Regions from separate parts of the Citrobacter sp. C1 genome, predicted to be linked through region 2. Evidence: predicted binding sites of a transcription regulator. Region 2 holds the regulator's gene; the other holds the start of a gene.
What was found. Region 2 encodes CRP, which controls carbon source genes, mostly activating them, when cyclic AMP is high. Its sites were predicted from a motif close to ATGTGANNNNNNTCACAT; they were not measured.
Positions count from the first base shown of each region.

Region 1 (3,422 bases), 2.5 Mb from region 2:
TTGCCCGTCTGCGCCAGCAGGCGCAAAAGCTGGGTATCAGAAAGCTCGAGGGTAATGAAAAAGGCGGTACCATTGAATTTGCAGAGAAAAACCACGTCAACCCAGTGTGGCTGATCGGTTTGCTGCAAAAACAACCACAGCACTTCCGCCTGGACGGTCCCACGCGCCTGAAGTTTATTCAGGACCTTGCTGACCGTAAAACGCGTATGGAGTGGGTGCGTCAGTTTATGCGCCAACTGGAAGAAAACGCCGTAGCATAGCCATCAGGCCGGGTGCAGTTCACCATACTCACCCGGCCGGTTGAATTTACAAACTCTTTGCACTTCCCTGCACTTCCCGACACAGCAAACCGCCATAATTCCTGTTTACTTTTACATGATAAAAACCACGTAAAAACAATGGACTTATGGCAATGTTAAACAATAAGCAATTCTCTCGCTGGCTGACGTATTTTACGCTTGCCGCGTCTCTTGCGCTGGCGCTTCCGGCCCAGGCGAACACCTGGCCGCTGCCTCCGCCAGGAAGCAGACTGGTGGGTGAAAATACCGTACATGTTGTCGAAGATAACGGCGGTTCACTGGAAGCCATTGCGAAAAAGTACAATGTGGGTTTTTTAGCGCTGCTACAGGCTAACCCTGGCGTCGACCCTTTCGTGCCAAGAGCCGGTAGCGTATTAACCATTCCGCTGCAAACCCTGCTACCGGATGCCCCGCGCGAAGGGATTGTGATTAATCTTGCCGAGTTGCGTCTGTACTATTATCACCCAGGTAAAAATTCGGTGACCGTGTATCCGATTGGTATTGGTCAACTGGGCGGAGATACCCTGACCCCCACCATGGTAACCAGTATCTCTGATAAACGAGCCAACCCGACCTGGACCCCAACGGCCAATATCCGCGCCCGTTACAAAGCCAATGGTATCGACCTGCCTGCCGTCGTCCCTGCGGGTCCGGAAAACCCGATGGGTCATCATGCCATCCGCCTGGCGGCTTACGGTGGAGTCTATTTACTTCACGGTACCAACGCTGATTTTGGTATCGGTATGCGCGTCAGCTCTGGCTGTATTCGCCTGCGCGACGGTGATATTGAAACCTTATTCCGTCAGGTTACGCCAGGTACCAAGGTCAATATTATCAACACGCCAATCAAAGCCTCTGTTGAACCCAACGGCGTGCGCCTCGTAGAAGTGCATCAGCCGCTGTCGGAAAATATTGATGACGATCCGCAGGTGCTGCCGATCGTACTGAACGCGTCGATGAAGACGTTTAAGAATGCAGCACAAACGGATGCCTCCGTCATGGAACACGCTATGGAACTGCGTTCCGGGATGCCGGTAGACGTAACGCGTCATCACGACGTCAGTCAGCAGTCACTGTAAACAGTTGCCCATAAAAAACCCCCGCTGGATGTTTTTCCGCGGGGGTTTTTTTAGTTAACTCGCAGTGGCATTGCGATGGGTTAAAACTTATTTGTAGATTACCGCTGTACCATGAAGAGTGTTAGGACCGGTCACAGAGGTAATACGGAACGATTTCGCCCCCATTTCATCTGCTTTCTGCGCCAGTTGATCTTCCAGAGAACCTAAGTTAGTCCCCGCATTCGCAGAGATAATCCCTACCTTCTGTTGGCCTTCAGGCGTGGCCTGAACTTCTACAGCGGCAAAGCTGGCAAATGAAAGTGAGCTCAGAACCGTAGCAAGTAGCAGCGTTTTTACGTTTTTCATAATAGTGACCTTATGCAGATGAATGTCTGTCGAAAAGATTAACTTAACGATCGATAGGGAAATCATAGATGTGATCCAGGTCACACGTCAATGTTTTTTTATAACGATCGTTATATAAAATGCAAAGGTCTTATTTTTCATATCAATAGAAACAAATTATTTTTATCGTGAATACACTGGAGAGTGTGGGCAAATATTTTTATAATGATTGTTCAATAAACCCAACCAGGTACGACGGCACCATGACAACTGAAACGACAGGTTGTGCAAAAAAAAGCCGTGGCCGACCAAAAGTGTTCGACAGGGAAGCCGCGCTTGATAAGGCCATGACACTCTTCTGGCAGCACGGATATGAAGCGACCTCGCTCGCCGATCTCGTGGAAGCAACCGGTGCCAAAGCGCCCACGCTGTATGCGGAATTCACCAATAAGGAAGGGTTATTTCGTGCCGTGTTGGACCGCTACATCACCTGCTTCGCTGCAAAGCACGAAGCCCAACTCTTTTGCGAAGAAAAAAGCCTCACCTGTGCGCTGGAAGACTATTTCACGGCAATCGCCAGCTGCTTCACCAGCAAAGACACGCCGGCAGGATGTTTTATGATTAATACCTCCGCAACGCTTGCCGCCTCTTCCCGCGATATTGCGCACACGGTGAAATCCCGCCATGCCATGCAGGAGCAAACGCTGACCCAGTTTCTTCGCCAGCGCCAGCAACATGGCGAAATTCCGGCACACTGCGATCCGCAGAAACTGGCCGAATTTCTGAACTGTATTTTACAAGGTATGTCGATCAGCGCCCGCGAAGGGGCAACTTTTGAGAAACTGATGCAGATAACCCGGACCACGCTGCGTCTGTGGCCTGAACTGCTGAAAGAAGAAACCGCGCCTCTGGCCTGAACTCCGCATTAACCATCTGATAAAAAAAGCCCCCCAGCCTGAGCGAATGGGGGGCTAATTCATGTACAGAGCAAGACTATTTTACGCGTTGTTATTCAGCACCAACTGGCCGTTGTTATCCAGTGGGATTTGCGAGCCAGGGTCTTTATCCATGCGGATTTTGCCCTGCTGATCGCCAATTTTGTAGGTCACGTCGTAACCCAGCATTTTTTCCGATTTGTCATACACTGTTTTACAGCGCTGCTGCGTACTGGTGTAAGTATCGTTTTCCTGCATCGAACCCTGGATCTGGTTCCCGGCATAACCGCCACCTAATGCCCCTGCAACGGTGGCAATATCTTTACCGCGTCCGCCACCAAACTGATGACCGATAACCCCACCCGCAACAGCACCCAGCACTGAACCCGCAATACGATTTTCATCCTGCACCGGCTTACGGTGGGTAACCGTCACGTTACGGCATTCCTGACGCGGCGTTTTTACCGTTTCTTTAATCGGGGTCGCAGAGACAACATGTGCATATTGTGGGCCACGCTCAAACACGTTAAGACTGGCCACCGCTGCCACACCCAGCGCAGCAGCTACGCCAATCCCTATACCCGCCAACATTGATTTATTCACGGGACTTCCTCCTTTTTTGCTATTAGCAACAACTTTGCAACAGGAGATGAAAAATGCCAATCAGATTACGGATGAAAATAGCGGAACAAGGAAGCAAAGCAGCAGGATTCAGAGAACTCTTAAGGAAGGGGCCGGATGAACAGCGTCATCCGGCATCACACATCGATATTAGTGCAGTTTCA
Region 1 covers NZ_CP115035.1:2,905,710-2,909,131, forward strand. Annotated here, with positions in the region: gene mfd (transcription-repair coupling factor) at 1-260, shown strand, start outside; gene IB214_RS14100 (L,D-transpeptidase family protein) at 413-1,378, shown strand; gene bhsA (multiple stress resistance protein BhsA) at 1,466-1,723, opposite strand; gene comR (TetR family copper-responsive transcriptional repressor ComR) at 1,966-2,619, shown strand; gene IB214_RS14115 (glycine zipper 2TM domain-containing protein) at 2,701-3,240, opposite strand; gene ndh (NADH-quinone dehydrogenase) at 3,409-3,422, opposite strand, start outside.
Region 1: a site for CRP is predicted at 1,792-1,809, ahead of bhsA (multiple stress resistance protein BhsA). Genes of this name have one in related genera too.

Region 2 (3,422 bases):
TGGCTGTGCGTGACCCACAGTTTCATATCGGCCAGGTAATGTGAGTTAAAACCTGGCTCCTGCATCGCCTGGTTCAGTGAGTTAAACAGCGTGTTATGCGCCTGGTTGACCCGCATACGCTGATACGCCAGCGGTGTGGCCTGTGGATCGTTGCTGAGGATCAGGCGAATGGCTTCCTGGTCGGCTTCCAGCGCATCGTGGGCGTTTTTGCGCAGCAGGCCGCTTTGCCACTGTGGCCACAGCCAGAGCGTGCCGCCAAAGGCAATCAAACAGCCCAGCACCGTATCGACAAAGCGCGGCACAATAAACTGTTCTCCGTTCAGCGTCAGCAACTGCAGGGTATACACTGCCGTAACCGTAAACCCGACGGTGGCCCAGCCGTAGTTTTTGCGCATGATCAGATAGCTGACGAGGGTGATGACCAGCATGGCCGCCAGCGTAAACCCTTCCGGAATATGAAAGTGCAGCGTGACGCCGGCAATCACCAGCCCGACAAGCGTACCCAGCGAACGATGCAGAATGCGTACCCGCGTGGCACCGTAGCCATTTTGCGTGACGAACAGGACCGTCATCAGGATCCAATAAGGTTTGGGCAGGTGTAAGGCGCTGCCCATCAGGCTGGCGATGCTCAGCATGACGCTGATACGCCCGGCATTACGCAACGCGGGAGATTTCAGCGACAGATAGTTTTTCAGGGCCGGGAGTAACGGCAGGCGGCGCTGTTTGTCGGCCATTAAATCTCGGGCATACAGCGGACGCTGGGTGCGTAGCACGCGGGCAATGCGGCTAAAGTGCCAGTAGCAAAACTGCCCGACCGGGTTTTCCGGGTGCTGGTTGGCAATTTTCTCCAGCGTGCCAATCTGTTTTTCCATCGAAAAGCGTGTTGGTAAGCGGTGATACAGAATGTCATCTGCCAGTACGCGTAACCGGTCGGCGACGGTGCGCGCATTCCAGCGAATCACCTGTTCTGCATGACTGCGTTCGACCAGCTTCTGCACCTCTTCTGGTTGATGTAGGCTGACGGAAATATGCTCCTGCAAATCCAGCGCCTCCTGAAAGGCCCGCAGCAGGCGTTTGTACTCGTTGTTGTGATGCGCCGACAGCATATGCATTTGCTGATAGCACTGGGTGATCAGATCCACCGCTTTTTGCTGGCGAACCAGCAGCGGGGGCAGCGCTTTTTCGGGATCGACGTGCTGGGTTAGCAGGCTGTATTTCGCTTCACAGTAATCGGCCAGTTCGCGATATAACAGGCTGAGCGATTCGCGCAGCGGCTGCTCACGCCACAACCAGAACCAGAACCAGTTGAACGCGCCGTACCACAATGTTCCCAGCGCATAGATCAGTAGCGGTTCCCAGACCGGCATGTTGCCAGCCAGGCTTAGCGTGAAAATTGCCGCAATCAGTGAGGCGGGCAGCAGTCGTGCATGCAGCGGGCTTAACTCGGCGGTCACGCCGAGAATCAGCGTCAGGCCGGTAAGGATCAGCGGGAGCGCAATGCTTTCTGCCAGCAATAGCTGCATGATCAGGCTACATCCGGCAAACAGTGACGCGCCAATAACTAAGCGTTTAAAAAATCGCTTATGCGGGGTATCAAGACCGGCAATGTTGCAGCAGGCGGGGACGAGGGAGAACAGCAGCCCCAGATGAAGCTGACCGATGATAAGACCGACAGCCACGGGTAAACACAGCACCAGCGTTTGTCGTAGTGCGTAGTTGATCTCTGGGTGATAAATCAGTCTTCGCCACATCGGTGCAAACAAAAATGGCGCATTACCAGGTAACGCGCCATTTCGACGAGGTTAACGCGTGCCGTAGACGACGATGGTCTTACCGTGCGCGGAGATCAAGTTCTGATCTTCCAGCATTTTCAGGATACGACCAACGGTTTCACGGGAGCAGCCAACGATCTGGCCAATTTCCTGACGGGTGATTTTGATCTGCATGCCGTCCGGGTGGGTCATCGCGTCAGGTTGTTTCGCCAGGTTCAACAGGGTCTGGGCGATACGACCGGTGACATCCAGGAAGGCCAGGTTGCCCACTTTTTCGGACGTTACCTGCAGGCGACGAGCCATCTGAGAAGACAGGCGCATCAGAATATCCGGGTTAACCTGGATTAATTGACGAAATTTTTTGTATGAAATTTCAGCAACTTCACATGCGGTTTTGGCACGTACCCAGGCGCTACGTTCCTGGCCTTCTTCAAACAGGCCTAATTCACCAATGAAATCGCCCTGATTCAGATAAGAGAGGATCATTTCTTTCCCTTCTTCATCTTTGATCAGCACTGCCACTGAGCCTTTAACGATGTAATACAACGTTTCCGCTTTTTCACCCTGGTGAATCAGCGTGCTCTTCGATGGGTACTTATGAATATGGCAATGAGACAAGAACCATTCGAGAGTCGGGTCTGTTTGCGGTTTGCCAAGCACCATGCGCGGTTATCCTCTGTTATAAGCTGTCTCCAGAGTCAGAACACGACGCTGCCTCTGGGGTTGCAAAAATATGCTTCCCGCTACCTGGGAAAGGGGCTGCTAAAAAGTGAACTGCAGCCTGTAATGTGATGTCCTCTGCATACATGCAGTACGTCAATGTATTACTGTAGCATCCTGACTGTTTTAGCATAGCTTTCGCCGTGTGTCTCCTGGTGTCTCGCTTCAGCATGACTCAGGTCGCCTTCCGTTGCGAGAATTGTTATGTACGCGTAATCTGTCAGGAAAATTGAAACATTGGAGTTACGAAATATGCAAGCGCGTGTAAAGTGGGTTGAGGGGTTAACCTTCCTCGGTGAGTCCGCCTCAGGCCACCAAATCTTGATGGACGGTAACTCCGGTGATAAAGCGCCGAGCCCGATGGAAATGGTACTCATGGCTGCGGGTGGCTGTAGCGCCATTGATGTGGTGTCGATCCTGCAAAAGGGTCGTCAGGATGTGACCAACTGCGAAGTGAAGCTCACTTCCGAGCGTCGTGAAGAAGCGCCGCGTCTGTTTACCCATATTAATCTGCATTTCATCGTTACTGGCAACGATCTGAAAGACGCTTCGGTGTCTCGCGCCGTCGATCTCTCCGCGGAAAAATACTGCTCCGTGGCGCTGATGCTGGAAAAAGCGGTGAATATTACCCATTCCTATGAAGTGATTGCCGCGTAATCCCTGATGCCGGATGGATGATGTTGATTTGTAGGCCCGATAAGCGTAACGCCATCGGGCACTTCCCACGCTTCACTCGATTTTTTTGCCTTCCATCAGTCGCTGGACCAGCGGCAGCATAATCAATTCCATCGCCAGCCCCATCTTGCCGCCCGGCACCACTAATGTATTGATATGGGAAATGAATGAGCCCTGCAGCATCGCCAGCAGCCACGGGAAGTCGATGCCTTCCAGATTACGAAAATGAATCACTACAAAGCTTTCATCCAGTGA
Region 2 covers NZ_CP115035.1:353,862-357,283, forward strand. Annotated here, with positions in the region: gene IB214_RS01665 (YccS/YhfK family putative transporter) at 1-1,751, opposite strand, end outside; gene crp (cAMP-activated global transcriptional regulator CRP) at 1,803-2,435, opposite strand; gene IB214_RS01675 (OsmC family protein) at 2,745-3,149, shown strand; gene IB214_RS01680 (phosphoribulokinase) at 3,222-3,422, opposite strand, start outside.